Regions from separate parts of the Nocardioides sp. FY1077 genome, predicted to be linked through region 1. Evidence: predicted binding sites of a transcription regulator. Region 1 holds the regulator's gene; the other holds the start of a gene.
The links. Region 1 encodes HrcA, which represses chaperone genes, less so after heat shock. Its sites were predicted from a motif close to TTGGCACTCGNNNNNNNCGAGTGCCAA; they were not measured.
Positions count from the first base shown of each region.

Region 2: groL (chaperonin GroEL) is a predicted target of HrcA. The motif match lies at 1,239-1,265, and genes of this name have one in related genera.

Region 1 is NZ_JBZWDB010000005.1:282,373-296,430, reverse strand. It holds gene AC4OR8_RS18495 (hypothetical protein) at 1-215, shown strand, start outside; gene AC4OR8_RS18490 (HIT domain-containing protein) at 272-610, opposite strand; gene AC4OR8_RS18485 (Gmad2 immunoglobulin-like domain-containing protein) at 855-1,841, shown strand; gene AC4OR8_RS18480 (16S rRNA (uracil(1498)-N(3))-methyltransferase) at 2,047-2,787, opposite strand; gene dnaJ (molecular chaperone DnaJ) at 2,801-3,994, opposite strand; gene hrcA (heat-inducible transcriptional repressor HrcA) at 4,100-5,173, opposite strand; gene AC4OR8_RS18465 (hypothetical protein) at 5,381-6,088, shown strand; gene AC4OR8_RS18460 (MBL fold metallo-hydrolase) at 6,144-7,007, shown strand; gene AC4OR8_RS18455 (hypothetical protein) at 7,056-7,241, shown strand; gene AC4OR8_RS18450 (DUF3097 domain-containing protein) at 7,289-8,134, shown strand; gene AC4OR8_RS18445 (DUF4870 domain-containing protein) at 8,157-8,723, shown strand; gene hemW (radical SAM family heme chaperone HemW) at 8,716-9,954, opposite strand; gene AC4OR8_RS18435 (AMP-dependent synthetase/ligase) at 10,065-11,885, opposite strand; gene AC4OR8_RS18430 (MOSC domain-containing protein) at 11,967-12,635, opposite strand; gene AC4OR8_RS18425 (exopolysaccharide biosynthesis polyprenyl glycosylphosphotransferase) at 12,949-14,058, shown strand, end outside.
Region 2 is NZ_JBZWDB010000002.1:498,043-512,100, forward strand. It holds gene AC4OR8_RS07305 (SGNH/GDSL hydrolase family protein) at 1-296, shown strand, start outside; gene AC4OR8_RS07310 (ATP-grasp domain-containing protein) at 341-1,204, shown strand; gene groL (chaperonin GroEL) at 1,428-3,056, shown strand; gene AC4OR8_RS07320 (RNA polymerase sigma factor) at 3,500-4,066, shown strand; gene AC4OR8_RS07325 (hypothetical protein) at 4,063-4,833, shown strand; gene AC4OR8_RS07330 (nucleotidyltransferase family protein) at 4,847-5,419, shown strand; gene AC4OR8_RS07335 (aminoglycoside phosphotransferase family protein) at 5,416-6,348, shown strand; gene AC4OR8_RS07340 (VOC family protein) at 6,353-6,757, shown strand; gene AC4OR8_RS07345 (DUF3253 domain-containing protein) at 6,765-7,145, opposite strand; gene AC4OR8_RS07350 (AAA family ATPase) at 7,241-8,116, shown strand; gene AC4OR8_RS07355 (vWA domain-containing protein) at 8,113-9,285, shown strand; gene AC4OR8_RS07360 (XdhC family protein) at 9,278-10,408, shown strand; gene AC4OR8_RS07365 (alpha/beta hydrolase family protein) at 10,474-11,568, shown strand; gene AC4OR8_RS07370 (transcriptional regulator) at 11,647-12,891, shown strand; gene AC4OR8_RS07375 (HNH endonuclease signature motif containing protein) at 13,242-13,736, opposite strand; gene AC4OR8_RS07380 (hypothetical protein) at 13,646-14,058, opposite strand, start outside.

The DNA.
Region 1 (14,058 bases):
CCCCGGTGTGGTTCCCCGGCGGCCACCTGCCCGAGCACGCGCGGGACATGGGGCTGACCCACCACACGCAGGAGGGCGCGCTGCTCGACTTCGCGGGGTCCCTCGACCCCAGCAAGCCGCTGCACAAGATCACCGCCTGGGTGATGCTCGCGGTGTTCGGCATGCCGGTCGTCTTCTACGTGCTGCGCCTGGTGCTCGAGGTGCTGCCGGGCTGAGCACGACCACCCGGCTCGTGCCGACCTCGCTCGCCCGACCGGCGCCGAGCCGGCGCTCAGCCGGGAGGCCAGGTCATCGACCGCCCGGCCAGCACGTGCAGGTGGGCGTGGAACACGCTCTGGCCGACGCCGGCGCCGGTGTTGAACACCGTGCGGTAGTCGTCGTGGCCCTCGGCCGCCGCCACCGCGGCCGCGGTGGTGAGCAGCTCGGCCGCCGCGGCGGGGTCGGCAGCGGCCAGCGCCGCCGCGTCGGCGTGGTGGGCGCGCGGCACCACCAGCACGTGCGTCGGCGCCTGGGCGGCGATGTCGCGGAACGCGACGGTGCGGGCGGTCGTGTGCACCACGTCGGCCGGCACCTCGCCGGCCACGATGCCGCAGAACAGGCAGTCGGCCACGGGGTCCTCCTGGTCTCGTCGTCCCGCGGTCGTCGACGGGGTCGTCGACCGGACGGGCCGGCCGTCGGGACGCAACCGTGCGGGGGGACACGAGCGTCCCACCCCGCGGCCACCACGGCCACCCGGCCCCGCACCCGGCCCGCACCCGGCCCGCACCCACCCCGCCCCCACCCGGGCCGGGGCGACACGCGAGCCGGCGCCCGCCTGCGGCGTCGGGCCCGCCGACCCCGCGAGGATGGACCCCATGACCGCTTCCCCCTGGACCCGACTCGCCGCCCTCACGGGCACCGCCGCGCTGGGCGCGGCCGTCCTCGCCGGCTGCGGCGGCAGTGACGGCGGTGACGGCTCCGCCGACGACACCGCCAGTGCCTCGCCCTCGGCCCCCGCCACGTCCGACGGCGCCTCCCCCAGCGCCTCCCCCAGCGCCTCCCCCAGCGCCTCGGCCTCCGCGTCGGAGTCGACGTCGGAGTCGGCGTCGGCGTCGGCGAGCGCAGAGCCCAGCACCACGAGCGAGCCCGGAGGGGCGAGCGTGCCGACGTACTTCGCCGGTGACACCCCGCGCGGCCCCCGCCTGTTCCGCGAGTTCCAGCGCGTCTCCGGCGATCCCCTGCAGAGCGCCGTCGACCTGCTCACCCAGGGCGCTCCGACCGACCCCGACTACCGCACGCTGCTGCCCGACGGCGACCTGCTGGCCGCCTTCGAGGGCGGCCGGTTCGTGGTCGACCTGCCCGACGACTCGTGGACGACGCGGGGCGACCTGACCCGACGCGAGGCCCGGCTGGCGGTGCAGCAGCTGGTCTACACGCTGCAGGGCGCGCAGCAGACCCGGGCGCCGCTCGAGGCGCGCCTCGACGGCGAGCCGGCCGACCTGCTCGGCGTCGACACCGCCGGCGGGGTGCGCCAGGCCCGCCAGCTGTCGGTGCTCGCGCTGGTCAACGTCACCGAGCCCGTGGAGGGCGCCGCGGTGTCGGGCACCGTCACGGTGTCAGGCGTGGCGAGCTCGTTCGAGGCCACCGTGCCGTGGGAGGTGCGTGACGCCTCCGGGAAGGTGGTGCTCGACGGCGTGGCCACCGCGGAGGGGTGGATGGGCCGGCTCTACCCGTGGACCGCCGAGGTCGACGTCTCCTCGCTCGCGCCCGGTGACTACACGTTCGTGGCGATGACCGACGACCCCTCCGGCGGGGAGGGCGGCGGCCCCACCGAGGACAGCAAGGCGATCGCCGTCGGCTGACGCCCGGACCCCCGACCGCAACCGGTCCCGCCCCGGACCCATCCGCTCCGGTGGGCGCACCGAACCACTGGTGCAGGCGCCGCGGCGCCCGGTGGCGTGGGGCTGATTTCCCGGGCCGCCGCGAACCTGCTGGCCTCGACCCCGTCCTCCCGCCCGAGGGCGGGGTCGAGCCGTGTCCGGAGGTCCCCGGACCCGGGACCGGCGCTCAGGACCAGCGGGGGGTGCGCGACAGCAGCGCCGCCGCGGCGACGACGCCGGCGGTGGAGGTGCGCAGCACCTCCGCACCCAGGCGCACCGACGTGGCGCCGGCCGCGACCAGCACCTCGATCTCGTGGTCGCTGAGCCCGCCCTCGGGGCCCACGACCACCACCACCGTGCCGTCGGCCGGTACGGCGAGGCCGGCCAGCGGCGTGGTGGCCGCCTCGTGGAGCACCACGCAGAGGTCGGCGCCCGCCACCAGGGCGACGACGTCGGCGGTGCTCGCCAGCGGCGCGACCTCGGGGTGCCACGCACGCCGGGACTGCTTGGCCGCCTCCCGGGCCGTGGCGCACCAGCGCGCCCACGACTTCTCCGCCCGCTCGCCCTTCCACACCGCCACCGACCGCTCCGCCGCCCACGGCACGACGCGGGCCACGCCCACCTCGGTCAGCACCTCCACGGCCAGCTCGCCGCGGTCGCCCTTGGGCAGCGCCTGCACCACGGTGAGGGCGGGTCGCGGCTCGGCCACGGCCTCGACGTCCTCGGCCGCGACGCTCAGCCGCCGCTTCGCCGTCGCGACCACGGCCCCGGTCACCCGCAGGCCGCGCCCGTCGGTGAGCACGAGCCGCTCCCCCTCTCGCACCCGGCGCACCGCCACGGCGTGGTGGGCCTCGTCGCCCTCGACGACGACGACGTCACCGGCCGCGACCCCGGTGAGGTCGGGCACGAGGTGCACGGGCAGCGACACGGAGCGGCGCCCGTCAGTGCGGGTTGAAGGCGTCGCGCAGGCGCCCGAACACCGACGACTTGCTGCTGGGGCGCACGGTGCCGGACGGCGTCTCCTCGCCACGCAGGGCGGCGAGCTCGCGCAGCAGCTCCTCCTGGCGGGCGTCGAGGCGCCCGGGGGTCTCCACCGCGATCGTGACCACGAGGTCGCCGCGGCCCCCGCGCAGGGCCGGCACCCCGCGCCCGCGCAGCACCTGCTCGGCACCCGACTGGGTGCCGGGGCGCACCTCGATGTCGAACTGGGTCTCCAGCTCGCTGGGCTCCTGCGACTCGTCGCGGTCGGCGACCACGTCGGCCTCGAGCGTGGGCAGGGTGATGGTGGTGCCGAGCGCCGCCGCGGTCATCGGCACCGTCACCGTGCAGTGCAGGTCGTTGCCGTGGCGCTTGAACACCTCGTGGTCGGCGACGTGGATCTCGACGTACAGGTCGCCGGCCGGTCCACCGCCCGGGCCCACCTCGCCCTGCTCGCTGAGCTGCACGCGGGTGCCGGTGTCGACGCCGGCGGGGATCTTCACGCTGAGCGCACGGCGCGAGCGCACCCGCCCGTCGCCGGAGCACTCACGGCAGGGGTCGGGGATGATCGAGCCGAAGCCGCGGCACGCCGCGCACGGGCGCAGCGTGCGGATCTCGCCGAGGAACGAGCGCTGCACGTGGGCCACCTCGCCCTGGCCGCGGCACGTCTCGCACGGCACCGGGTGGCTGCCCGGCGCGGCGCCGTCGCCGTGGCAGGTGGAGCACAGCACGGCGGTGTCGACCTTGAGCTCGCGCGTCACGCCGAACGCGGCGTCGGCCAGGTCGACCTCGATGCGGATCAGCGCGTCCTGTCCCCGACGTACGCGCGGACGCGGACCACGGCCCTGGCCAGCGCCCTGGCCGCCGCCTCCGAAGAACGCGTCCATGATGTCGGTGAAGGAAAACCCGGCACCCTGCCCGAAGCCGGCCGCCCCGGCGCCGCCGAAGGGGTCGCCGCCACGGTCGTAGGCCGAGCGCTTCTGCGGGTCGGACAGCACCTCGTAGGCCATCGAGACCTGCTTGAACTTCTCCTGCGACTCCGGGTCGGGGTTGACGTCGGGGTGGAGCTGGCGGGCGAGACGACGGTAGGCCTTCTTGATGGCGTCGCCGTCGGCGTCGCGCTCGACTCCGAGGAGGTCGTACAGGTCCTGGCTCACGGTGGTCCTTCTGATCGGGGTGCGTGCTCGTGCGTACGGGGGTGCGTGCGGGTGGGGGCGGGCGGCGGCACGGCGCGGGCCTCGGGGCCCGCCTCCGGGTCGGGGCTAGGCCTCGTCGAGGATGCGGGAGACGTAGCGGGCGACGGCGCGCACCGCCGCCATCGTGCCGGGGTAGTCCATGCGGGTCGGGCCCACGATGCCGAGCGCGGCCAGCGACTCCTCGCGGGGGCCGTAGCCGGTGGAGACCACGCTGGTCGAGGCGAGCTCCTCGTAGGGGCCCTCCGCCCCGATGCGCACGGTCACCAGGCCGCCGGTGCCGGTCTCGCCGAGCAGCTTGAGCAGCACGACGTGCTCCTCGAGCGCCTCGAGCAGCGGGCGCACCGCGGAGTCGAAGCTGTCGCCGTAGCGGGCGAGGTTGGCGGCGCCGCCCACCGCGACCCGGGCGTCGCTGCGGTGGTCGCTCATCGCCTCGGCCAGCACGTCGACCACCAGCGCGGTGGCCTCGGCGACGGGGTCGCGCGGGCGGGCGCCCTCCGCGGGACGGTCGCCGCCGCTGCCGCTGCCGCTGCCGTCGCCCGGGCGCAGCGCGGTGAGGGCGGTGAGCGCCTCGGCGATGGTCAGGCCGGTGACGGTGCGCAGCACCAGCGAGCGCAGCTCGGCCAGCGCGGCCTCGTCGAGCCCGGCGGTGAGCTCGACGACGCGCTGCTCGACCCGGCCGGTGCTGAGGATGAGCACGGCCAGCAGCCGCTGGGGCGTCAGCGCCACCAGCTCGACGTGGCGCACGGTGGAGCGCGACAGCGTGGGGTACTGCACGACCGCGACCTGGCGGGTGAGCTGTGAGAGCAGGCGCACCGAGCGCTGCACGACGTCGTCGAGGTCGACGGCGCCGTCGAGGAAGGTGGAGATGGCGCGCCGCTCGGCGGTCGACATCGGCTTCACGGTGGTGAGGCGGTCGACGAAGAGCCGGTAGCCCTTGTCGGTCGGCACCCGCCCGGCGCTGGTGTGGGGCTGGGTGATGTAGCCCTCGTCCTCCAGCACCGCCATGTCGTTGCGCACGGTGGCCGAGGAGACCCCGAGGCCGTGTCGCTCGACGAGCGCCTTGGAGCCGACCGGCTCGTCGGTGGCGACGTAGTCCTCCACGATCGCCCGGAGCACGGCGAGCCTGCGGTCCTCCTGCACGTGTCGCCTCTTCCTGGTGGCGCGGCCCGCGGGGCCGCTGGCACTCGATTCCGTGGAGTGCCAACTCTACTAGGTCGGCGTCGGTGCGCCGATCCACCGCGGTCGTGCCCGCCCAGGCGCCGGCGGCCGTCACGGGACTGGCCCGGCCGGGCAGCGTAGGTTAGGCTCACCTAACACCCGCTCGCCGTACGCCGCCCGGAGGCCCGCATGACCGCCGACAGCACCACCCGGCCGCTGCACGACCCGTTCCAGCTCGCCGCCGAGGCGCGCAGCCTGCTGGCCGCGGCCACCGAGGCGGCGCTCGTGGTGGAGGGCACCAGCGGTGCGCTCGACGACGACGGCCTCGGCATGACCGACCACGAGGGTGTCCCGACGTTCCTGGCCCTGCCCGGCACCGAGCTCGCCCTCGCCGCGGCCCGCGGCGCCGGGGTCGTGCTCACCGTAGAGGGCACCGACGAGCGCGGCCGACCGGGTCCGGGCCTGACCCTCTCGGGCCACCTGCTCGTGGCCGGCACCCAGGCCTGCGACTGCTGCGACGAGGTGCGCGAGATCGTGCAGCTGGTCCCCGAGCACGTCGTCGTGCGGCTCGGGCCCGGTGCCCTGCTGCCGGTGCCGGTCACCGACTTCCTGGCGCGCGCCCACCTGCTCAACCGCGGCTACCTGCGCCGCTGCGCCGAGCACGCCGGCCGCTGCCACCAGGACGAGCTGCGCCGCGCGGTGTCGGCGGCCACCGGGCTCGGCCCCGACCGCCTGCTCGGCGTCTCGCTCGGCACCCTGACCACCGGCGGCGTCGACGTGCACTGGATCGACGAGCGCGGCGCCCACGCGACCCGGCTGGTCTTCCCCCGCGAGGCCCGCACGCCCGCCGAGCTGGCCCACATGCTGCGCCGCGAGCTCGACGCCGGCGTCTGCTGAGCGCTGTCCCCCGCGCGACGGCTCGGCGGCTCGCCGGCGGGGCTAGGTTGGCCCGATGGGCTTCCTGGAGATCGCCGACCGCGTCTGGGTCTCGCGGCGCGCGTGGTGCGACGTCAACGTCGTGCTGGTGGGGGGTGAGCGGGGGCTGGTGGCCGTCGACACCCACGGCTCGCTGCGGGCCGGCCGCGAGGTCGTCGACGACGTGCGCCGCCTCGGGGCCGGTGACGTGGTGGCCGTCGTGGCCACCCACGACCACCACGACCACGCCTGGGGCACGAGCGCGTTCGTCGAGGCCTGGGGCCCGCTGCCCGTGCACGCCCACGAGGCGGCCGCCGCGGTGCTGGCCGAGGTCGCGCAGCGCGGCACCGGCTCCTACCGCGGCGAGCACGCCGCCGACGTGCACGCCACCTCCGTGGTGGTGCCCGACCACGTGTTCTCCTCCGCCACGGTGGTCGACCTGGGCGACCGCGTGCTCGAGCTGGTGCACCCCGGACGGGGACACACCGCCGGCGACCTGGTGGTGCGGGTGCCGGACGTCGACGTGCTGGTGGCCGGCGACGCCGTGGAGGAGGCGCCGCCCGCCGATGGGTCGTGGCCCGGCGGCGTGCCGGCGTACGGGCCCGACTCGTTCCCGCTGGAGTGGCCCTGGAGCCTCGACGTCGTGCTCGGGCTGACCACCGCCCGGTCCGTGGTGGTGCCGGGTCACGGCTCCCCCGTCGACCGCGACTTCGTGGAGGTGCAGCGCAACGAGGTCGGCCTCGTGGCCACCACCCTGCGCGAGCTGGTGGCGCAGGGCGTGCCGGAGTCCGACGCGCTGGCCACCGGCCCCTGGCCCTACCCGCCGGCGAGCCTGGCCGACGCGGTGTCGCGGGCCTACGCCCAGCTGCCGCGCACCCCGCGCCGGCTCCCGCTGGTCTGACCGCCCCCGACCCTCGACGCGGCCGCGGCGCGGCACTAGCGTCGGGCCATGACCCAGACCCCCGACGAGTCCACCGCCGGCATCCCCGACGAGCAGCTGCCCGCCGACCTGGTGCCCGGCGACGACAACCCGCTGGCCGAGGGCCTGCCCGCCGGCGACGACGCCGGTGACCTGCTCACCGACGGCAAGCCCGCCGAGCAGTCCGAGGGTGAGGACGACCACACCGAGGCCTGAGCGGCGCGGCGCCGCCTGCTGTCGGCGGCGCCGCCTAGCCTGCAGCGGTGAGCGATCGGTACGGCGGCGACGTCCTCTCTGGTGACTGGCGTGCCCCCAAGCGCGGCCGGGCCGTGGAGGCCCCCGCCGAGCTGGGCGCGGTCGTGGAGGAGGTCACCACCGACTGGGTCGGCGAGATCGTCGCCGTCGACCGCGACCTGCACACCCTGACCCTCGAGGACCGGCGCAGCCGGCGCCGCACGTTCCCCCTCGGGCCCGGCTTCCTGCTGGAGGGCCGCCCGGTGGTGCTCGTCGCCCCGCGTCGGGCGGCCGCGCCGGCCGCCCCCACCCGCACCGCGTCGGGGTCGGTGGCCGTGCCCGGCGCGCCGGCACGGGTCGCCCGGGCCAGCCGCATCTTCGTGGAGGGCCGCCACGACGCCGAGCTGGTCGAGAAGGTGTGGGGCGACGACCTGCGCATCGAGGGCGTGGTCGTGGAGTACCTCGGCGGCGTGGACGACCTCGCCGACCACCTCGTCGACTTCAAGCCCGGCCCCCGCCGCCGGGTGGGGGTGCTGGTCGACCACCTCGTGCCGGGCTCCAAGGAGAGCCGCATCGCGCAGGGCATCGCCCGCTCGCCCGTCGGCAAGCACGTCCTCGTCGTGGGCCACCCGTTCGTCGACGTCTGGCAGGCGGTCAAGCCCGACCGCCTCGGCCTGAGCGCCTGGCCCACGATCCCGCGCTCGATCGAGTGGAAGAAGGGGGTCTGCCAGCACCTCGGCTGGCCCCACCGCGACCAGGCCGACATCGCCCGCGCCTGGAAGCACATCCTGTCGCGCGTCGCGTCGTACGACGACCTGGAGCCGGCGCTGCTCGGTAGGGTCGAGGAGCTGATCGACTTCGTCACCGTCGAGTGACCCGCCCCGCCACGGAGGACCCATGAGCGACCCCACCCCGCCCCCGTCCCCCGACGACGAGGCGGGCGACGCCTGGCGCTCCGGCCAGCCGCCCCGGTACGGGCAGCCCGGCCCGTACGGACAGCCGGACCAGTACGGACAGCCGGACCAGCACGGACAGCCCGGGTACGGGCAGGTCCCCCACGGCCAGCCCTGGGGCCCGCCCGGCTACGGGCAGGCGTGGGGGCCCGGCCAGGTCCGCGGCCCCGACGGGCTCACCGCCGACGAGCGCACCTGGGGCTGCGCGGCCCACTGGTCGGCGCTGGCGAGCGCCGCAGTGGCGCTGTCGTTCCTGGGCCCGCTGCTGGTCATGGTGCTCAAGGGCCCGACGTCGCCGGCGGTGCGGGCGCAGGCGGTGGAGTCGTTGAACTTCCAGCTGTCGGTGCTGGTCTACGGCCTCGTGGCGTTCGCGCTGTGCTTCGTGCTGATCGGCTTCGTGCTGCTGCCGGTGGTCGGCCTGGTGTGGCTGGTCTTCACCATCATCGGCACGGTGCGCTCCTCGCGCGGCGAGCTGTACCGCTACCCGCTGACCATCCGGATGGTCAGCTGAGCAGCTCGCGCACGACGCCGTCGGCCACCAGGCGGGCGTCGTCCTCGAGGGCGACCCGGTCGCCCTCGACCCGCACCAGCCCGCGCGCCACCAGGCCCGGCAGCGCGGCGCGGCCGGCGTCGTCGAGCACCCCGAGCGGCATGCCCTCGCGCAGGCGCAGCTCGAGCAGCACCCGCTCCACGCGCTGGTCCTCGGCGCTCAGCACCTCACGGGCGTGGGCCGGGCTGACGCCGGCGGCCAGCCGGTCGGCGTACGCCGCCGGGTGCTTCACGTTCCACCACCGCACCCCGCCGACGTGGGAGTGGGCTCCGGGACCGACGCCCCACCAGTCGGCGCCGGTCCAGTAGAGCAGGTTGTGGCGACACCGCGACGAGGCGTCGTCGGGCATGCCGCGCGCCCAGTTGCTCACCTCGTACCACCCGAGGCCGGCGGCCACCAGGCGCCGGTCGACCAGCGCGTGCTTGTCGGCGAGGTCGTCCTCGTCGGGCATCGGCAGCTCGCCGCGACGCACCCGGCGCGCCAGCGCGGTGCCGTCCTCCACGATGAGCGAGTACGCCGAGACGTGGTCGGGCCCGCACGCCACGGCGGCGTCCACCGAGACCGCCCAGTCGTCGAGCGACTCCCCCGGCGTGCCGTAGATCAGGTCGAGGCTGACCTGGTCGAAACCGGCCTCGCGCGCCCACTGCACCACCTGCGGCACCCGCAGCGGGTCGTGGGTGCGGTCGAGCACGCGCAGCACGTGGGACACCTGCGACTGCATGCCGAACGACACCCGGGTGAAGCCGCGCTCGCGCAGCCGGGCCAGGTCGGCCGCCGTGACGCTGTCGGGGTTGGACTCGGTGGTCACCTCCACGTCGGGGGCGAGCCCGAACTCCTGGGCCGCCGCCTCGACGACCGCACCGAGGTCGTCGGGGCTCAACAGGGTCGGGGTGCCGCCGCCGACGAAGATCGTGGACACCGGCAGGTCGACGTCGCCCAGCGTGCGTCGCGCCCGCCGCACCTCGGCCACCGCCGCGGCGGCGTACGTGGCGCGCGAGGCGCCCGGCGCGCCGCCGGCGGGGCCGAGCTCCTCGGCGGTGTAGGTGTTGAAGTCGCAGTAGCCGCAGCGCACGGCGCAGAACGGCACGTGCACGTAGAGCCCGAACGGTCGCTGTCCCAGGCGCGCCAGCGCCTCGGGCGGCAGGGAGCCGTCGGCCGGCGCGGCGTCGCCGTCGGGCAGGGAGGAGGGCATCGCCCGATCCTCCCACCCGCACCGCCCTCGCCGCCGTCCGGGCGGGCCGGCGCCCGGGACGGCCGAGGGGGGGACGGCCCGGGGGCGGCGCCCGCCCCCGGCCGCTCCGGTCAGGAGTAGAACGCGGAGATGCGCTCGGAGTTGTTGCCCTCGACGACGTTGCGCTTGACCTTCATCGACGGCGTGAGCTCACCCGACTCGATGGTCAGGTCGTGGTCGAGGAGGTCCCACTTCTTGATGGTCTCCCAGCGGTTCAGCTTGTCGTTGAGCTGGTCGACGTAGCCGCCGACCATGGCGTGGACCTTCTCCGAGCGGACGATCTCGGTGTAGGAGGCGCCGGACATGCCGTTCTCCTCGGCCCAGCCGACCATCGCGTCGGGGTCGAGGGTGACCAGGGCGACGCAGAAGTTGCGGTCGTTGCCGAAGACCATGAACTGGCTGCTGTAGGGGCACAGCGCCTTGAACTTGGCCTCGATCGCCGAGGGCGCGATGTACTTGCCGCCGGAGGTCTTGAACAGGTCCTTGATGCGACCGGTGATGGTGAGGAACCCGTCGGCGTCGAGGCTGCCCTTGTCGCCGGTGCGCAGCCAGCCGTCCTCGGTGAACGCCTTCGCGGTCTCCTCGGGCAGGTTGTGGTAGCCGGCCATCACGTGCGGGCCCTTGATCTGGATCTCGTCGCCCTCGCCGATGCGGATCTCGCTGCCGGGCATCGCGGTGCCGACGGTTCCGATCTTGTAGTCCTCGGGGTGGTTCACGGCCGCGCCCGCGGAGTTCTCGGTGAGGCCGTAGCCCTCGAGGATGAGGATGCCGGCGGCGTGGAAGAACTCCGCGATCTCGGAGTTCAGCGCCGCCGAGCCCGAGATGAAGAACTTCACCCGGCCGCCGAAGCGGTCGCGGACCTTGCTGAAGACGAGCTTGTCGAAGACGCGGTGCTGGGCCTTCAGGGGCAGCGGCACGGGCTTGCCGTCGCGCTTGAGCGCGTCGACCTTGCGGCCGACCGCGAAGGCCTTGGTGAAGATCCTCTCCTTGGCGCCGCCCTCGGCGGCCGTCATGGTGACGATGCGACCGTGCGCCTTCTCGAAGATGCGCGGCGCGGCGCCCATGAAGGTGGGCTTCACCACGCCCAGGTTCTCCACGATGCGCTCGACACGGCCGTCGATGGCGGTCGCGAAGCCGCACGCCAGCTGCGACGACAGCAGCACCTTGCCGAAGGAGTGGGCCATCGGCAGCCACAGGAACTGCAGGTCGGTCTCGTCGAGAATGCCCTGCTCCTTGATCAGCGCGCCCTCGTAGACCCAGCCGCGGTGCAGCAGCCGCACGCCCTTGGGCCGGCCCGTCGTGCCGGAGGTGTAGATCAGGGTGGCGAGCTGGTCGGCCGGGATCGACTTGGCGGTCTGCTCGATCACGTCGGGGTGCTCGGCGAGGTAGGCGTCGCCCCGGGCGGCGAGCTGGTCCATCGACAGGACGCCGTCGCCGTCGGCCGCGCCGTCGAAGGTCACGACCGTGAGCAGGTGGGGCAGCTCGGCGCGGTGCGCGGCGATCTTGGCGAGCTGCTCGTCGTCCTCGGCGAACACCACGCGGCACTCCGCGTCACCGAGGATGTAGGCGGTGTCCTCGGGGTTGGTGGTCGGGTAGACCGTCGTCGTGGCGCCCGCCGCGCACATGATCGCGAGGTCGGCCAGCACCCACTCGTAGCGGGTGCCGGCCACGATGCCCACCCGCTGCTCGGGCTCGAGGCCCAGCGACAGCAGCCCTGCGGCCAGGCGAGAGACGCGGGTGCCGGTCTGCGCCCAGGTCACCGACTCCCAGGCGTCGCCGACGGGGTAGCGGTAGGCCTCGGCGTCGGGCGAGGCGGCCACCCGGTCGAGGAAGAGGACGGCGACGTTCTGCGTCAGGTGGTCGACGAAGCTGGTGTCGGTGTTGGCGGGCATGACGTGGCGCTCCTGCGGTTCGGGGGTGGCGACGGTGCCCGTAACCTACGTCACGTCCCACCGGGCCGGCCGCAGGATCGCTCAGGTGGTCACGGGCCCGGCGGAGTTTTGCCCCGCGACGTACGCCTCGGCCCGCAGCCGGGCCTGCACCACCAGGTCCGGCACCGCGAGCAGCTGCGGCAGCAGGGCCGGCTCGCCGTGCAACGCCCGGAACATCGTCGAGACCGTCACGCCGTGACCCGGGCGGTGGACCACCCGCACGTCGTCGCCGGCGCGCACCGGTCCCTCGGCCAGCACCCGCAGGTAGGGCCCCGGCCTGGCGGTCTCGGCGAAGCGCCGCACCCACGCCCGGTCGTCGTGGCCGCAGCGGCCCATCCACGCCTTGAAGTCCTGGCACGGCGTGCGGACCGAGCGCACCTCGAGCAGGGCCTCCCCCACCTCCCAGCGCTCGCCGACCTCGCTGGCGTTGACGTCGAGGCCCTCGGTGGTCAGGTTCTCGCCGAACCGTCCGTCGGGCAGCTCGTGGCCCAGCCGCTCGGCCCAGGCGTCGAGGTCCTCCCGGGCGAAGGCGTAGACCGCCTTGTCGGGCCCGCCGTGGTGGCGGGTGTCGGAGACCTGGTCGCCGACGAGACCGGTGGCGGTGACCATCACCGCCCCGCGCGCCGGCGTCTTGTCGATGGAGGTGCGCCCGATCACCGCCCACGCCGCCTCCCGGGGGCGGCCGACGTTGACCGATCGCACGTGGGGCACGTCCCGATGGTGCCACCGCAGGCTGCCGGACCGCGCCGACGGCGCTCGGCAGGTCCACACCCCGGTGAGTCCCGACCCACGTCGCGGCCACGCGCGATCCACAGGAGATCCACAGTCCGCAGCGAGGTCGACACGACGTCAGCGATCGTGTGACGCGTCACCCACAGCGGTTGGTTTGCGGGGGGCCGATCGGGTTACATAGAAGTAGTCATACCGGGGGGTATCAGAACAAATGCGTCTTCGTCTTGCTGACGCTGTGCCAGGACTGGCCAGCGTCACACCGCTTCTCGTCGCGGCGGACCTGCTGGCCGTCATGGGTGCCAGCGCCGTCCACGACTCCGTCTCGACCACCAGCGTGGTCCTCACCGCCATCGGCACCGCCGCCGTGAGCCGCGGCCTGCACCTGCAGCGCTCGCGCCTGGTGCTGTCGGTCCTCGAGGACCTGCCGGCGATGGCCCTCACCGCGCTGGTCGCGGCCGTGGTGCTGCTCGGCACCAGTGGCGCCGACCTCGGCATGGGCCTGGCCGGCTTCACCTCCGCCGTGGCGTTCGGCGCGACCGTGCTGCTGCTGCTGACCGTGCTGCGCGGAGCGGCGTACGCCGCCGTGCGCGCCGGCCGGCGCCGGGGCGTGCTCGCCCACCCGGTCATCATCGTCGGCGCCGACGGCATCGGACGGCGCCTGGCCACCTCGCTGCAGGCCGACCCGAGCCTGGGGCTGCGCCCGGTCGGCATCATCGACGACGACGTCGCGCCCGGCACCCAGCTGCCGGTGCCGCTGCTCGGACAGCTCTCCGACACCCCGCACGCGATGCAGGCCCTCGACGTCAACGACGTCATCTTCGCCTTCGGCACCCAGACCGACGACCGCACCATCTCGCTGGTGCGCTGGTGCCAGAGCCAGGACAAGCAGGTCTTCGTCGTCCCCCGCTTCTACGAGATGCTGGGCGTCGACCGGCCGGGCCGCACCGAGGTCGTCCGCGACGTCGCCGTGCTGCGCCTGCGCCGCTGGCGGGTGCGTCCCCACGCGCTGCTCGTGAAGCGGGCCATGGACGCCACCCTGTCGGCGCTCGCACTGGCCGCACTGGCGCCGCTGCTGCTGGCCATCGCCGTCGCCGTGCGCGTCGAGACCGGCCCCGGCGTGATCTTCCGCCAGGTGCGGGTGGGCCGCGGCGGACACCGCTTCGAGCTGCTGAAGTTCCGCTCGATGAAGCCGGCCGACCCCAACGAGGCCGCCACCGCCTGGAACATCGACAACGACCACCGCATCGGCCGCGTCGGCCGGTTCCTGCGCCGCACCGGCCTCGACGAGCTCCCGCAGCTGGTCAACATCCTGCGCGGCGACATGAGCATCGTGGGTCCCCGCCCGGAGCGGCCCTTCTTCGTCGAGCAGTTCTCCCGCGACACCAAGGGCTACGGCCAGCGC
Region 2 (14,058 bases), on a different contig from region 1:
GGCCGGTGCCGCAGCCGCTGCGGGCGCTCGGGTCGCGGGCCTCGCGGCAGCTGGCGCAGGCCCAGGAGGCCGCCGCCGTGGCGGCCGGAGCCCACGCGGTGTCGCTGGCCCACGTGGTGGGCCCGTTCTTCATCACCAACCCCGACGAGATGTTCAGCCTCGACCGCTTCCACCCCAGCGCGATCGGCTACAAGCGCACCGCCAAGGCCGTGCTGCCCTCGGTGCTCGCCGCGCTCGGCGTCCACGACGCCGACGCCCAGCTGCCGCCCGGCCACCGCACGCCCGAGCGCCGCTGACCCGGGCTCCGTCCGCTGCGGCGCCGTGCGGCAGCATCACCCGGGTGACCACCGTGCTGCTGGCGACCTTCGACCTCCTGCCCGACGGCGAGCGCGGCGGCGCCCTGCTCCCCGAGGCGCTGGCGCGCCACGGCGTGCAGGCGCGCTGGGTGCCGTGGGCCGACGACGCCGTCGACTGGGCGGGCGCCGACCTGGTGGCGGTGCGCTCCACCTGGGACTACACGCGCCGGCTGCCGGAGTTCCTCACCTGGGCGCGCGGCGTCGAGGCGGTCGTGCCGCTGCTCAACGGCTCCGACGTCTTCGCCTGGAACGCCGACAAGGCCTACCTGCTCGACGTGGCCGAGCACCTGCCCGTCGTGCCGACCCGGCTGGTGGACGACGCCTCGCTCGCCGACGCGCTGGCCGCGGGCCTCGCCGAGCACGGCGAGGTCGTGCTCAAGCCCCGCACCGGTGCCGGCGGCGTGGGGCTGGTCGTGGCCGGCGCCACCGACGACCCCCGCCTCGCCGAGCTCGGTGCCGGGCCCTGGCTGCTGCAGCCGGTGGTGGCGTCGGTGCGCACCAGCGGCGAGCGCTCCCTGTTCGTGCTCGACGGCCGGGTGTGCTCGCAGGTCGACAAGGTGGCCCCGGCCCACGACCTGCGCGTGCACCCGCAGTACGGCGGCACGTCGCGGCCCGTGCCGCTCGACCCCGCCGCCGTGGCGCTGGCCGAGGAGGCGATGGCCGTCGTGGCGCGGCGCTTCGGGCGGACCCTGCCCTACGGCCGGGTCGATCTGCTCGAGGTGGACGGGCGCCTGGTCGTCAGCGAGCTGGAGCTCATCGAGCCGGGCCTCTACCTCGACCTGGTGCCGGCCAACGCCGACGCCTTCGCCGCGACGGTCGCTGCCGCCCTGGGCGCCACGGGGGCCTGACCCGCCCCGGCACCCGTCGTACGGGTCGGGCGTTCTTGCACTCGCCCATGCCGAGTGCTAGACATGGCGCTGGCACTCTCCCTCGGAGACTGCCAAGACAACCGGACCGGTCAGTTGAGGTCTGCAGCGTCGGCGGGAAGGGTCCGCCGGATCGGCCAGATCGTCCGTCGCGGGCAACGAACCGGGCCATCACGCACTTTCCATGCGAAGGATCGCAGGAGTTATGCCGAAGCTGATCGCATTCAACGAAGAGGCCCGACGCGGGCTCGAGCGTGGCATGAACACGCTCGCCGACGCCGTCAAGGTGACCCTCGGGCCCAAGGGGCGCAACGTCGTCCTCGAGAAGAAGTGGGGCGCCCCCACGATCACCAACGACGGTGTCAGCATCGCCAAGGAGATCGAGCTCGAGGACCCCTACGAGAAGATCGGTGCCGAGCTCGTCAAGGAGGTCGCCAAGAAGACCGACGACGTCGCGGGCGACGGCACCACCACCGCCACGGTCCTGGCCCAGGCCATGGTCCGCGAGGGCCTGCGCAACGTGGCCGCGGGTGCGAACCCGATGGGCCTCAAGCGCGGCATCGAGGCCGCGGTCTCGGCCGTCTCCGAGCAGCTGCTCGCGATGGCCACCGAGATCGAGACCAAGGAGCAGATCGCTGCCACCGCGTCGATCTCCGCCGCCGACACCACCGTCGGCGAGATCATCGCCGAGGCGATGGACAAGGTCGGCAAGGAAGGCGTCATCACCGTCGAGGAGTCGAACACCTTCGGGCTCGACCTCGAGCTCACCGAGGGCATGCGCTTCGACAAGGGCTACATCTCGGCGTACTTCGCCACCGACATGGAGCGCATGGAGGCCGTCCTCGAGGACCCCTACGTGCTGATCGCCAACCAGAAGGTCTCCAGCGTCAAGGACCTGCTGCCGATCCTCGAGAAGGTCATGCAGTCGGGCAAGCCCCTGCTGATCATCGCCGAGGACACCGACGGCGAGGCCCTGTCGACCCTGGTCGTCAACAAGATCCGCGGCACCTTCAAGTCCGTGGCCGTGAAGGCCCCGGGCTTCGGCGACCGCCGCAAGGCCATGCTGCAGGACATCGCGATCCTGACCGGCGGCCAGGTCATCTCCGAGGAGGTCGGCCTGAAGCTCGAGTCGACCGGCATCGAGCTGCTCGGCCAGGCCCGCAAGGTCGTCATCACCAAGGACGAGACCACGATCGTCGAGGGCGCCGGCGACGCCGCCCAGATCGAGGGTCGGGTCAACCAGATCCGCGCCGAGATCGAGAAGTCCGACTCCGACTACGACCGCGAGAAGCTGCAGGAGCGCCTGGCCAAGCTGGCCGGCGGCGTCGCGGTCATCAAGGTCGGCGCGGCCACCGAGGTCGAGCTCAAGGAGCGCAAGCACCGCATCGAGGACGCCGTGCGCAACGCCAAGGCGGCCGTCGAAGAGGGCATCGTCGCCGGCGGCGGCGTGGCCCTCGTGCAGGCGTCGGCCACCGCGTTCGACAAGCTCGAGCTCGAGGGCGACGAGGCCACCGGTGCCAACATCGTCCGCGTGGCGACCGAGGCCCCGCTGAAGCAGATCGCGATCAACGCCGGCCTCGAGGGCGGCGTCGTGGCGGAGAAGGTGCGCAACCTGACCCCGGGTCACGGCCTCAACGCCGCGACCGGCGAGTACGTCGACATGCTGGCCTCCGGCATCATCGACCCCGCCAAGGTCACCCGCAGCGCCCTGCAGAACGCCGCCTCCATCGCGGCGCTGTTCCTCACCACCGAGGCCGTCGTGGCCGACAAGCCGGAGAAGGCCGCGCCCATGGGCGGCGACCCCTCGGGCGGCATGGGCGGCATGGACTTCTGAGTCCCGCCCCTCGGTAGTCGCAGCACCCGCACGACCCGCACCACCAGCAGGGCCCCCGCTCCGGCGGGGGCCCTGCTGTCGTTCTGGGGTGGCGGTTTCCCCGGCCGGCCGGGGAAACCGCCTCTTGGTGGCTGAAGTTTCAGCCACTATGAGGCAGTTTCCGCCGCCCATTACGCCGGCGCCCCGCCGCCCAACACGCCGGCGCCCCGCCGCCCAACACGCCGGCGGCCCGCCCGGCAACCCGCCCGGCAACCCGCCCGGCAACCCGCCCGGCAACCCGCCCGGCAACCCGCCCGGCAACCCGCCCGGCAACCTGCCTGACAACTCGCCCGGCGGCCCGCAGGCGGGCCACGCAGCTCCCGGCGCACGTCGTGCGGGCACGGTCCTCGCCCACGGGGGTGGACGGGGCCGGGGAGGCCTAGGGGGTGTGTGAGGGTGGTGGGGTGGATCCCGTCGACCCCCTGCCCGACGACGACCGCGACCGCGCGCGCTTCGAGCGGCTGGCACCCGCGCTGGTCGAGCCGCTGCGCCGGTTCCTCGTGCGTCGCACGGACGCCGACACCGCCGAGGACGTCCTCGCCGACACGCTGCTGGTGTGCTGGCGCCGCGTCGACCAGCTGCCCGACGAGCCGCTGCCGTGGGCGTACGGCGTCGCGCGCAACTGCCTGGCCAACGCCGAGCGCGGCGAGCGCCGGCGGCGGCGGCTGGTGGCGCGGGTGGCGGTCGTCGACCCGCCCCGCGACGTCACCGACGGGCCCGACGCCGGCGACCACGACGACGCGCTGGCCGCCGCCCTCGACGCGCTGCGCGACGACGACGCCGAGCTGCTGCGGCTGTGGGCCTGGGAGGGGCTGAGCGCCGCCGAGGTCGCGGTGGTGCTCGACATCACCCCCAACGCGGCGAGCATCCGCCTCCACCGCGCCCGCGGGCGGCTCGGCGAGGAGCTGGTCGCGCGAAAGCACGAGCGCGCTGCCGGACATGAGGGCACGACAGGGAGGAGCACCCGATGAGCCAGCACGACCGACCCGACACGCACGGCGAGCCCGGCCAGGACGACGACGCCGCGCTGCGTGCCCGGCTGCGCGGCCTCGACCCCGCCGCCTCCCTCGGCCCGGCCGACCCCCAGCGGGTGGCCCGACTCGTGGAGGACGTCATGAGCAAGCCCCTGCCCACCGAGGGCACCGGCGCCACGCCGCTGGCCCCGGCCACCCGCGCCGCCGGCACCCGTGGACGCAACCCCCTGACCTGGCTGCTGGCGGCCGCGGCGGTCGCGATCATCGCCGCGCTCGGCGTGGTGGCGATCGTCGGCGCCGACGACCCCGACGACGTGCCGGTGGTGACCGCCGGCGACGGCGCGCTCGACCCCCGGCCCGAGGGCGGGTCCGAGGGCGGGCCCACCGACGGCGCCGGCACCGGCGAGGGCACCGGCCCCACCGTCACCGAGCTGCAGGTGGGGGAGGCCGCTGCCGGTCGCTGCATGGTGCCGACCGCCGAGGTCCTCAGCGGCGCACCGCTGGCCTTCGCCGGCACCGTCACCGAGCTGCGCGGCGGCACCGCGGTGCTCGAGACCACCGAGTTCTTCGCCGGCCGCGCCACCGACGTGGTCGAGGTGAGCGCGCCGAGCGAGGAGCTGCAGGCCCTGATCTTCGCGGTCGACTTCGAGGCGGGCGAGGACTACCTGGTGGCCGCCGACGGCGGCCAGGTGATGCTGTGCGGCTACAGCGACGTCGCCTCCGCCTCGCAGCAGGAGCTCTACGCAGACGCCTTCGACCGGTGACGGGAGCGCCGCGGTGAGCGTCGCGGGCCTGCTGCTCGCGGCCGGCGCCGGGCGTCGGATGGGCCGGCCGAAGGCGCTGGTGCGCGACGACGACGGGCCCTGGCTGGTGCGCGGGGTGCAGGTGCTGCGCGACGGCGGCTGCGACCCCGTGACGGTGGTGCTCGGCGCCGCCGTCGACGACGCGGTGGTCCTGCTCGCCCCCACCGGAGCCCGTCACGTCGTGGCCGACGACTGGCACCGCGGGATGTCGGCGTCGCTGGCGGCCGGGCTCACCGCCCTCGACGCCGGCGACGCCACCCTCGCCGTGGTCAGCCTGGTGGACCTGCCCGACGTCGGCGCCGACGTCGTCGCGCGGGTGCTGGCCGCCGCGGGCAGCGCGCCCGGCGTGCTGGCGCGCGCGTCGTACGACGGCGAGCCCGGCCACCCGGTGCTGCTCGGACGCGACCACTGGGCCGGGGTGCGCGCCGCCGCCACCGGTGACCGCGGTGCCCGCGACTACCTCGCCGCCCGCCCCGTCGTGCTGGTCGAGTGCGCCGACCTGGCCACCGGTGCCGACGTGGACACCCCGCCCGCCCTGCGGCCGTGACGCCCGTGCGGCTGCAGCCGCTCACCCGGGCTCGTGCCGCGACGCTGGGACCCGCGGGCGCGCAGTGGGTGGAGCGGCTGCCCCGCCTGCTCGACGAGGTGGTCGAGCGGTGGCGCCTCGAGCCGGGCCGCCCGCTGCCCGGTGGCAGCGCGTCGTACGTCGTGGCCGCCCGCACCGCCGCGGGCGAGGACCGGGTCGTCAAGCTGCGCCTGCCCGACCCGGACCTGCCCGACGAGGCCGGCGCTCTCGCCGCGGCCGCCGGGCGTGGCCACGTGCTGCTGCACGCCCACGACGCCGACCGCGACGCGCTGCTGCTCGAGCGGCTCGGACCGTCGTTGGAGCAGACCCCCGGCGAGCCGGAGGTCGCGCTCGCCGCGCTGGCCGACACGCTGCGCGAGGCCTGGACCGTGCCCGTCGACCACCTGGCGCCGGCCGCACCCGGTGCGCTGGCCCGTGACCTCGCGGCGCAGGCGGTGGCGCGCGACGCCTGCCTCGGCGGCCCGGCCGACCCCGCCGTGCTCGCCGAGGCGCTGGCCTGCGCCGAGCGGCTCGCCGCCGCCGACGACCCCGTTCGCCACGTCGCTGCGCACGGCGACCCCCACCCCGCGAACCTGCTGCGCGTGCGGACGCCGCGGGCGGGCGCGGCGTCGGGGTGGGTGCTCGTCGACCCCAGCGCCCGGCGCGCCGACCCGGCGTACGACCTCGGCGTGGCGCTGCGCGACTGGACGGGGCGGCTGCGCGGTCCCGACCCGCGTCGCGTGCTGGGGCGCTACGCCGACCTGCTGGCCGACCGCACCGGCCTCGACCGCGCCGCGGTGTGGGACTGGGGCTACCTCGAGCGGGTCTCGACGGGGCTGTTCGTCACGGCGTTCGGTGCCGACGTCGTGGGGCGGCGCTTCCTCGACTCGGCCCGGGCGCTCCTAGGCTGAGCGGGTGCACCTCGACCTCGTGACCTTCCTCGTGCCCGACCAGGACGCCGCCGTCCGGTTCTTCGTCGACGCCCTCGGCTTCGACATCGACCAGGACACCACCACGACCCGCCCCGACGGCAGCACCCGGCGCTGGCTGGTCGTGCGCCCGCAGCGCGGGGGCGCCGGGCTGGTGCTGACCGAGCCCACGGACGACGAGCAGCGCGCCGCGCTCGGGCGCCAGGCCGGTGGCCGCGTCGGGTTCTTCCTGCACGTCGACGACTTCGAGGCCCAGCACGCCCGCATGGTCGCCGCGGGGGTGGAGTTCGTCGAGGAGCCGCGGCACGAGGCCCACGGAACCGTGGCGATCTTCCGCGACGTCGCCGGCGGCACCTGGGACCTGATCGCCCCGCCGCGCGTCGTCCCCTGACCTCGGGCTAGCGGGCGCGGCGGATGCGGATCGGCCCCTTCGCGGTCGACGGGTCGACCACCCGCCCGCCCTGGGTCACCTCGACCTCGCCGGCGGCCACCATGCGCCGCGCGGCGCGCCGGGCCGGCTCCATCAGGTCGCGCCAGCCGTCGTCCTCGGCCGGGCCGACGGCGCGGGCGGCGTCGGAGGGGCAGATGGTGGCGGTGCGGGCCCGCGCGGCCAGCAGGCTGCGGATCGACTCCTCGAGCGCGCGGTCGGTGTCGGTGACGCCGTGGCGCTTGCACGCGGTCGAGCAGTAGCGCACCTGCTCCCAGTCGCGCTCCCACTTCTTGCGCCACTCGATGGTGCGCCCGCAGGAGGCACAGGTCTTCGGCTCGGGCACGCTCACCCCCCGAGTGTGCCCACCGCGACCCAGGCGGGTGCCGGCCGTGTGTCGGCCGCGCGCCAACCGTGCGCCAACACGGGGGCGTCTACGGTGGCGCCATGCCGCTGCCGACGTCCGCCGCCGAGGTCGCGACCCTGCTCGGCGCCACCGGCTACCTGTGCGACGACGACCTGGCCACGGTCACCTACCTCGCCCTGGTCATGGAGCGCCCGCTGCTGCTCGAGGGCGAGCCGGGCACCGGCAAGACCGCGCTGGCCGAGGCGCTGGCGCAGTCGCTCGGCGTGCCGCTGGTGCGCCTGCAGTGCTACGAGGGCATCGACGCCACCCAGGCGCTCTACGACTGGGACTTCCCGCGCCAGATCCTGCACCTGCGCGCCCTGGAGGCCGCCGGCGGCGCCGACGTGGAGGAGGCCGAGAAGAGCCTGTACGACGAGCGCTTCCTGCTGGCCCGCCCGGTGCTCGCCGCGCTGCAGCAGAGCCCCGCGGTGCTGCTGGTCGACGAGGTCGACCGCGCCGACGACGAGTTCGAGGCGTTCCTGCTCGAGGTGCTGTCGACGTACCAGGTGTCGATCCCCGAGCTCGGCACGGTCGCCGCGGCCACCCCGCCGGTGGTCGTGCTGACCTCCAACCGCACCCGTGAGCTGCACGACGCCCTCAAGCGCCGCTGCCTCTACCACTGGATCGGCCACCCCGGCCTGGAGCGGGAGGTGGAGGTCGTGCGCACCCGCGCCCCCGAGGTGTCGGCCGTCCTCGCGCGCCAGGTGGTCACGCTGGTCCAGCAGCTGCGCGACCGCGGCGACCTGCAGAAGCCCCCGGGCGTCGCAGAGACCCTCGACTGGGCCCGGGCGCTGCAGCACCTCGGCGCCACCGAGCTCGACCTCGCCACGGCGGCCGCCACGCTGGGTGCGCTGGTGAAGTACCGCGAGGACGCCGAGCGGGTGCGGCACGCCCTCGACCGGATGCTGACCCCGTGACCGGCCCCGTGACCGGCCCCGTGATCAGCCCCGTGACCGGCCCCGTGCACCAGCCGGACGAGGTGCTGCTCGGCTTCACCCGCGCCCTGCGCGCGGCCGGCGTGGCGGTGACCCCCGACCGCTCGCAGTCGTTCCTGGCCGCCACCGCCGTGGTCGGCCTCGACGACCCCGACGCCACCCGGTGGGCGGGGCGCGCGACGCTGTGCGCCGGTCCCGACGACCTCGCCCGCTTCGACCAGGTGTTCGCGGCGTGGTTCGACGCCCGCGACGGGCTGCCGCGCACCGTGCCGGCGAGCGCGCCGGGCGCGCCCACCACCTCCGGGCTGCCGGAGAGCGAGGCCGACGGCGGCGCCGGCTCCACCGGCGAGGAGGAGGTCGTGCGGGCGATGGCCAGCGAGACCGAGGTGCTGCGCCAGCGCGACGTCGCCGGGCTGAGCAACGCCGAGAAGGCCCGCCTGGCCGCGCTGTTCGCCACGCTGCGGGTGCGCCCGCCGGTGCGCCGCACGTCGCGCCACCAGTCGTGGCACCGCGGCGACGTCGACGCCGCCCGCACCCTGCGCGCCAGCCTGCGCCGCCTCGGCGAGCCCGCCGACATCGCGTGGCGCCGGCGGGCCACCCGCCCGCGCCGGGTGGTGCTGCTGCTCGACGTGTCGGGCTCGATGAGCGGGTACGCCGACGCGCTGCTGCGCCTGGCCCACCGGCTCACCGTCGCCACCACCGAGGCCACCGGCCGCGCCGGCGGGGTGGAGACGTTCACCGTCGGCACCCGGCTGACCCACCTCACCCGTGCCCTGCGCCTGCGCGACCCGGAGCGGGCGCTGGTCGCGGCCGGCGAGGCCGTGCCCGACTGGTCGGGCGGCACCCGCCTGGGGGAGTCGGTGCAGCTGTTCCTCGACCGGTGGGGACGGCGCGGGATGGCCCGCGGCGCCGTGGTGGTGGTGTTCAGCGACGGCTGGGAGCGCGGCGACCCCGCGCTGCTGGCCTCCCAGATGGAGCGGCTGCACCGGGTCGCGCACCGTGTGGTGTGGGTCAACCCCCACCGCGGCAAGGCCGGCTACGCGCCGGTGCAGCAGGGCGTGCTCGCGGTGCTGCCGCACGTCGACGACTTCCTCGCAGGCCACTCGCTGGCGACCTACGCCGAGCTGTGCGAGGTGATCGGCCGTGCGTGAGGTGCTCCCCGAGCTGATGGCGTGGTGGGAGGCCGGCGAGCGCGTCGGTGTGGCCACCGTGGTGGCGACGTTCCGCTCCGCCCCGCGACCCCCCGGCGCCTCGATGCTGGTGGGGCCCGACGACTCCGCGGTGGGCTCGGTCTCTGGCGGGTGCGTGGAGGGGGCGGTCTACGAGCTGGCCCAGGAGGTGGTCGCGTCGGGCGCCCCCGAGCTGCAGCGCTACGGCGTCTCCGACGACGACGCGTTCGCGGTGGGGCTCACCTGCGGCGGCATCCTCGACGTGTGGGTGGAGGAGGTCAGCCGCGAGACGTTTCCCGAGCTCGCGGAGGTGGCCGCCGACGTGGCCGCGGGGCGCCCGGTGGCGGTGGCCACCGTCATCGACCACCCCGACGCCGAGCGGCGCGGTCGGCGCGTGCTGGTGCGTCCCGGGGTCGAGGGCCCGGTGGCCGGCAGCATCGGCTCGCCGCGCGCCGACGCCGCGGTGCACGACGACGTCCTCGGCCTGCTCGCCACCGGCACCAGCGCGGTGCTGACCTACGGCCCCGACGGCGAGCGCCGCGGGGAGGGCATGCGGGTGTTCGTGTGGGCGTTCGCCCCGAAGCCGCGGCTGCTGGTCTTCGGCGCCATCGACTTCGCCGCCGCCGTCGCCCGCGTCGGCGCGTTCCTGGGCTACCACGTCACGGTCTGCGACGCCCGGCCCGTCTTCGCGACCGCCAGCCGGTTCCCGGAGGCCGACGAGGTGGTCGTCGACTGGCCCCACCGCTACCTCACCGCCGAGCAGGAGGCGGGCCGCGTCGACGGGCGCACCGTGCTGACGGTGCTCACCCACGACCCCAAGTTCGACGTGCCGCTGCTCGAGGTGGCGCTGCGCCTCCCCGAGGTCGCCTACGTCGGCGCGATGGGCTCCCGGCGCACCCACGACGACCGGATGGCACGCCTGCGGGAGGTCGGTCTCGACGACGCCGAGCTGGCGCGGCTCTCCAGCCCCATCGGCCTCGACCTCGGAGCGCGCACCCCCGAGGAGACGGCGGTCAGCATCGCCGCCGAGATCATCGCCGGACGCTGGGGCGGCACCGGTGAGCGGCTGGCCCGCACCGACGGCCGCATCCACCACGACGACTGACCCCCGCCGGTCCACCACGACCGAGGCACCCTGGAGGCGCCCACCGGCCGACGACGGGAGTCCTCGTGCGACCCGCTGCCCTGCTGCTCCTGCTCGCCCTGCTGACCGGCTGCTCGCCCGGGTCGGACGGCGGTGCGGCGGCCCCGACCAGCACACCGACCAGCACACCGACCAGCACGCCGACCAGCACGCCGAGCAGCGCGGCCAGCGGCCCGGCGTCCGGCGCGCCGGCCGACCCGCCGCAGACCGCGGCGCTCGACGTACCCGCGGTGCCCGCCGTGCGCGACGAGCTGTCGCTGCCGGCGCTGATGCGCGACGTCGCCGCCGGTGAGGTGGTGGGCGGTGGGCTGCGGGTCGGGCGCACGGTGCTGGAGACCGACGCGTACACGCGCAGCGAGGTCACGTACCGCAGCGGCGACCTGCGCATCTCGGGCATCCTGCTGCGCCCGCGCGGGCGCGGCCCGTTCCCCGGGGTGGTGCTCAACCACGGCTACATCGAGCCGTCGGCGTACGTGACCGGGCAGGGCCTGGCCCGCGAGCAGGACTGGCTGGCCCGGCAGGGCTTCGCGGTGCTCCACACCGACTACCGCGGCCACGCGGGGTCGTCGCCGACGACGCCGCTCGACCTCGAGAGCCGGGTCGGGTACGCCCGCGACGCGATCGCCGCCGTGCAGGCCCTGGAGCGGCTGCCGTGGGTCGACGACGAGCGGATGGGAATGCTCGGGCGCTCGATGGGCGGCGGCACGACCCTCAACGCGCTGGTGGCCGCGCCGGGCCTCGTCGACGCCGCGGTCGTCTACGCCGGGGTCAGCTCGCGGTTCGTCGACAACCTGCGCCAGTTCACGCTGCCGGGGCGACCCGACGCAGCGCAGGCGCTGTTCGCGCGGCTCGGCACGCCGCGGGGGAGCCCCGGCTCCTACCGGCGGCTCTCCGCACGCACCTACCTCGACCGCGTGAGCGAGCCGGTGCTGCTGCTGCACGGCGCCGTCGACACCACGTGCCCGCTGCCGTGGGCGCGGGCCACCCACGCCGCGCTGCGCCGGGCCGACGTCGACGCGCGGCTGGTCGTCTACCCCGGGGAGGGCCACACGTTCTACGGCGCGTGGCAGCGTTCGATCGCGACGGCGACGACGTTCCTGCGCCGCGAGCTGGCCCGCTGAGGGCTCGCGGTCACCCTGTGATCGGCATCACCCCCGGTGCTACGTTGAGGGCGAGCCGGTAGCCACGACGGGGGTGCCATGACGGTCGACGACCTGCAGTCACGTCGCCACGACGCGGTGCGTGCGTGGAGCTCGTTCGTGGAGCGCGGCGACGAGGCCGCGACCCGCGTACGACCCGAGATCCTCTCCAGCTGGACGCGCTCCGAGGCCACCGTGCCGACCGACCTGAGCGCCGCGCCGCTGGCCGACGAGGGCGAGACCGCGGCGCTGTGGCGCGACTCGCTGCTGGCCGTGGCGGTGGAGCGGGTGGAGTCGGAGCTGCGGCGCACCGCCGAGGACGGCGACCTGGTGGTGGCCGTCACCGACCCGGAGACCCGCATCCTGTGGACGTACGGCGGCCGGGTGATGCGCCGCAAGGCCGAGACGGTGAACTTCGTGGCCGGGGGGCGCTGGGACGACCGCTCCGCCGGCACCAACGCCCTCGACCTCGCCAACCGCCTCGACGCCCCGAGCATGGTCTTCAGCGCCGAGCACTACGCCTCCGTGGTGCACAACTGGGTCTGCTGGGCGGCGCCGCTGCACGACCCGGTCACCGGCCGCCAGCTCGGCGTGCTCGACCTGTCGACCACCTGGGACCGCACCCACCCCATCGGCATGGCCACGGCGCGGGTGATGGCGCGGCTCATCGAGGGCGCGATGCCGCGCTCGCGCCGTACCGACGCCGGCGACGCCGCGCTCGAGGAGACCGGTGACCCCGGCCTGGTGATGACGCTGCTCGGCACGGCGGAGTCGCGGCTCGACGGTCACCGGCTGCTGCTCAACCGGCGTCAGACGGAGGTGCTGGCGCTGCTGGCGCTGCACCCCGGCGGGCTGTCGCTGGAGCAGCTGCACGCGATGGTCTACGGGGACCAGGCCGTCACGTTCTCCACGCTCAAGGCGGAGGTGTCGCACCTGCGCGCCGCGCTCGGCGGACAGCTGTCGTCGCGGCCCTACCGACTGCTGATGCCGGTCGCGACCGACGTCGAGCAGGTGCTGGCGCTGCTGCGCCGGGGCCACGTGCGCGCGGCCGTCGACGCCTACGGCGGCGACCTGCTGCCCGGCACCGGCTCCCCGGCCCTCTCCGAGCTCGGCGACTACGTCGCGGTGTCGCTGCGCGAGGCCCTCCTCGCCGACCCCCAGCCCGACGCCGTGCTCCGCTACGGCGAGCTCGCGCCGTACGACACCGAGGTCGTCGAGGCGTGCCTGCGGGTCCTGGCCCAGCACGACGGCCCCCACCCCGCCGTCCCCCTGCTCAAGGGCCGCCTGGCCGCCGCCGACTCCTGACCCTCGCCTCGCTGGTCGAGGTGGATCGAGACCACCCGACCGACCGCTAGTTCCCCGCCTTGGGGCAGATTCCAACGCTGGCTGCGGGGGTTTCGACACGGGCGCTAGCGCGCCCTGCTCAACCAACGATGAGGGGCCGGGCGCTGCGCGCCGTACTCGCCAACGAACCCCGGCCCGCTTCGTGGTTGAGTGCCGAGGAGCGCCAGCGACGAGGTGTATCGAGACCACGCAACCGTCCGCTGGGGCTTGCCCAGGGCAGGTCCCAGCGCGGGCGGCGGGGGTTTCGACACGGGCGCTAGCGCGCCCTGCTCAACCAACGAACGGGCAACTCCCCGACGAGCAGCGGCCGGTCAGGTGAGGTGGGTGGTGCCCGAAGGGTCGACGGCGTAGCGGTGCCCGTGGGGACTGGTCCACTCGTACGCCGCGGCCGCGATGCGGGTGTAGGTCCAGCCGTCGTGGGTCTTGGCCCGGTGGTGGCGTCTGCACAGGCAGGCGAGGTTGTCGGTCGTTGTTTGGCCTGGTGGGCCGCCGTCGGCGAGTGCCCGGTACGGGGTGATGTGGTCGACGTCCGCGGACCGGGCCGGGCGGGTGCAGTGCGGGAAGCGGCAGGTGCCGTCGCGCTGCACGACCTGCTCGCGCAACCGGTCGGGGACCTCGTAGGCGTCGTTGGCGATCTGGTCCGCCAGGTCCAGCACCGGGCGGACGGTCACCGCAGTACCGCTGCTGGCGCACCAGGTCCTCACCTGCTCGGCGGTCACAAAGCCGCGGGTCTTCTCCACCCGCACCAGGTGCAGGTCGGAGTCGTCGGCGAGGGCGGCGTCGCTGAGGTGGACGTGCAGCACCACCTGGCCGCCGGACGTCGTCTGCGCGGCGTGGACTCGGGCTCGGTGTCGTCGCGGGTCAGGTCGAGTGCGGTCTGGGCACGGGCGATCTCCCCGACCGCCATCGCGCGGCGGGCGTCCAGCGACTCGGTGCAGCCCAGGTCGGCCAGCTGCGCCGCGCAATGCGCGACGGCGGCATCCAGGTCGAGCGCGTCGGCCAGGTCGAGGTCACCCTGCACGTGCATGGTGCCGAACACTGAGACCTGCGAGGTGTCCACGTCGAAGCACCGGTCGTCCGCGGCCTTCGCCGCTCGTGCTCGCGCCTGCTCAGGGTCGTGACGGACGA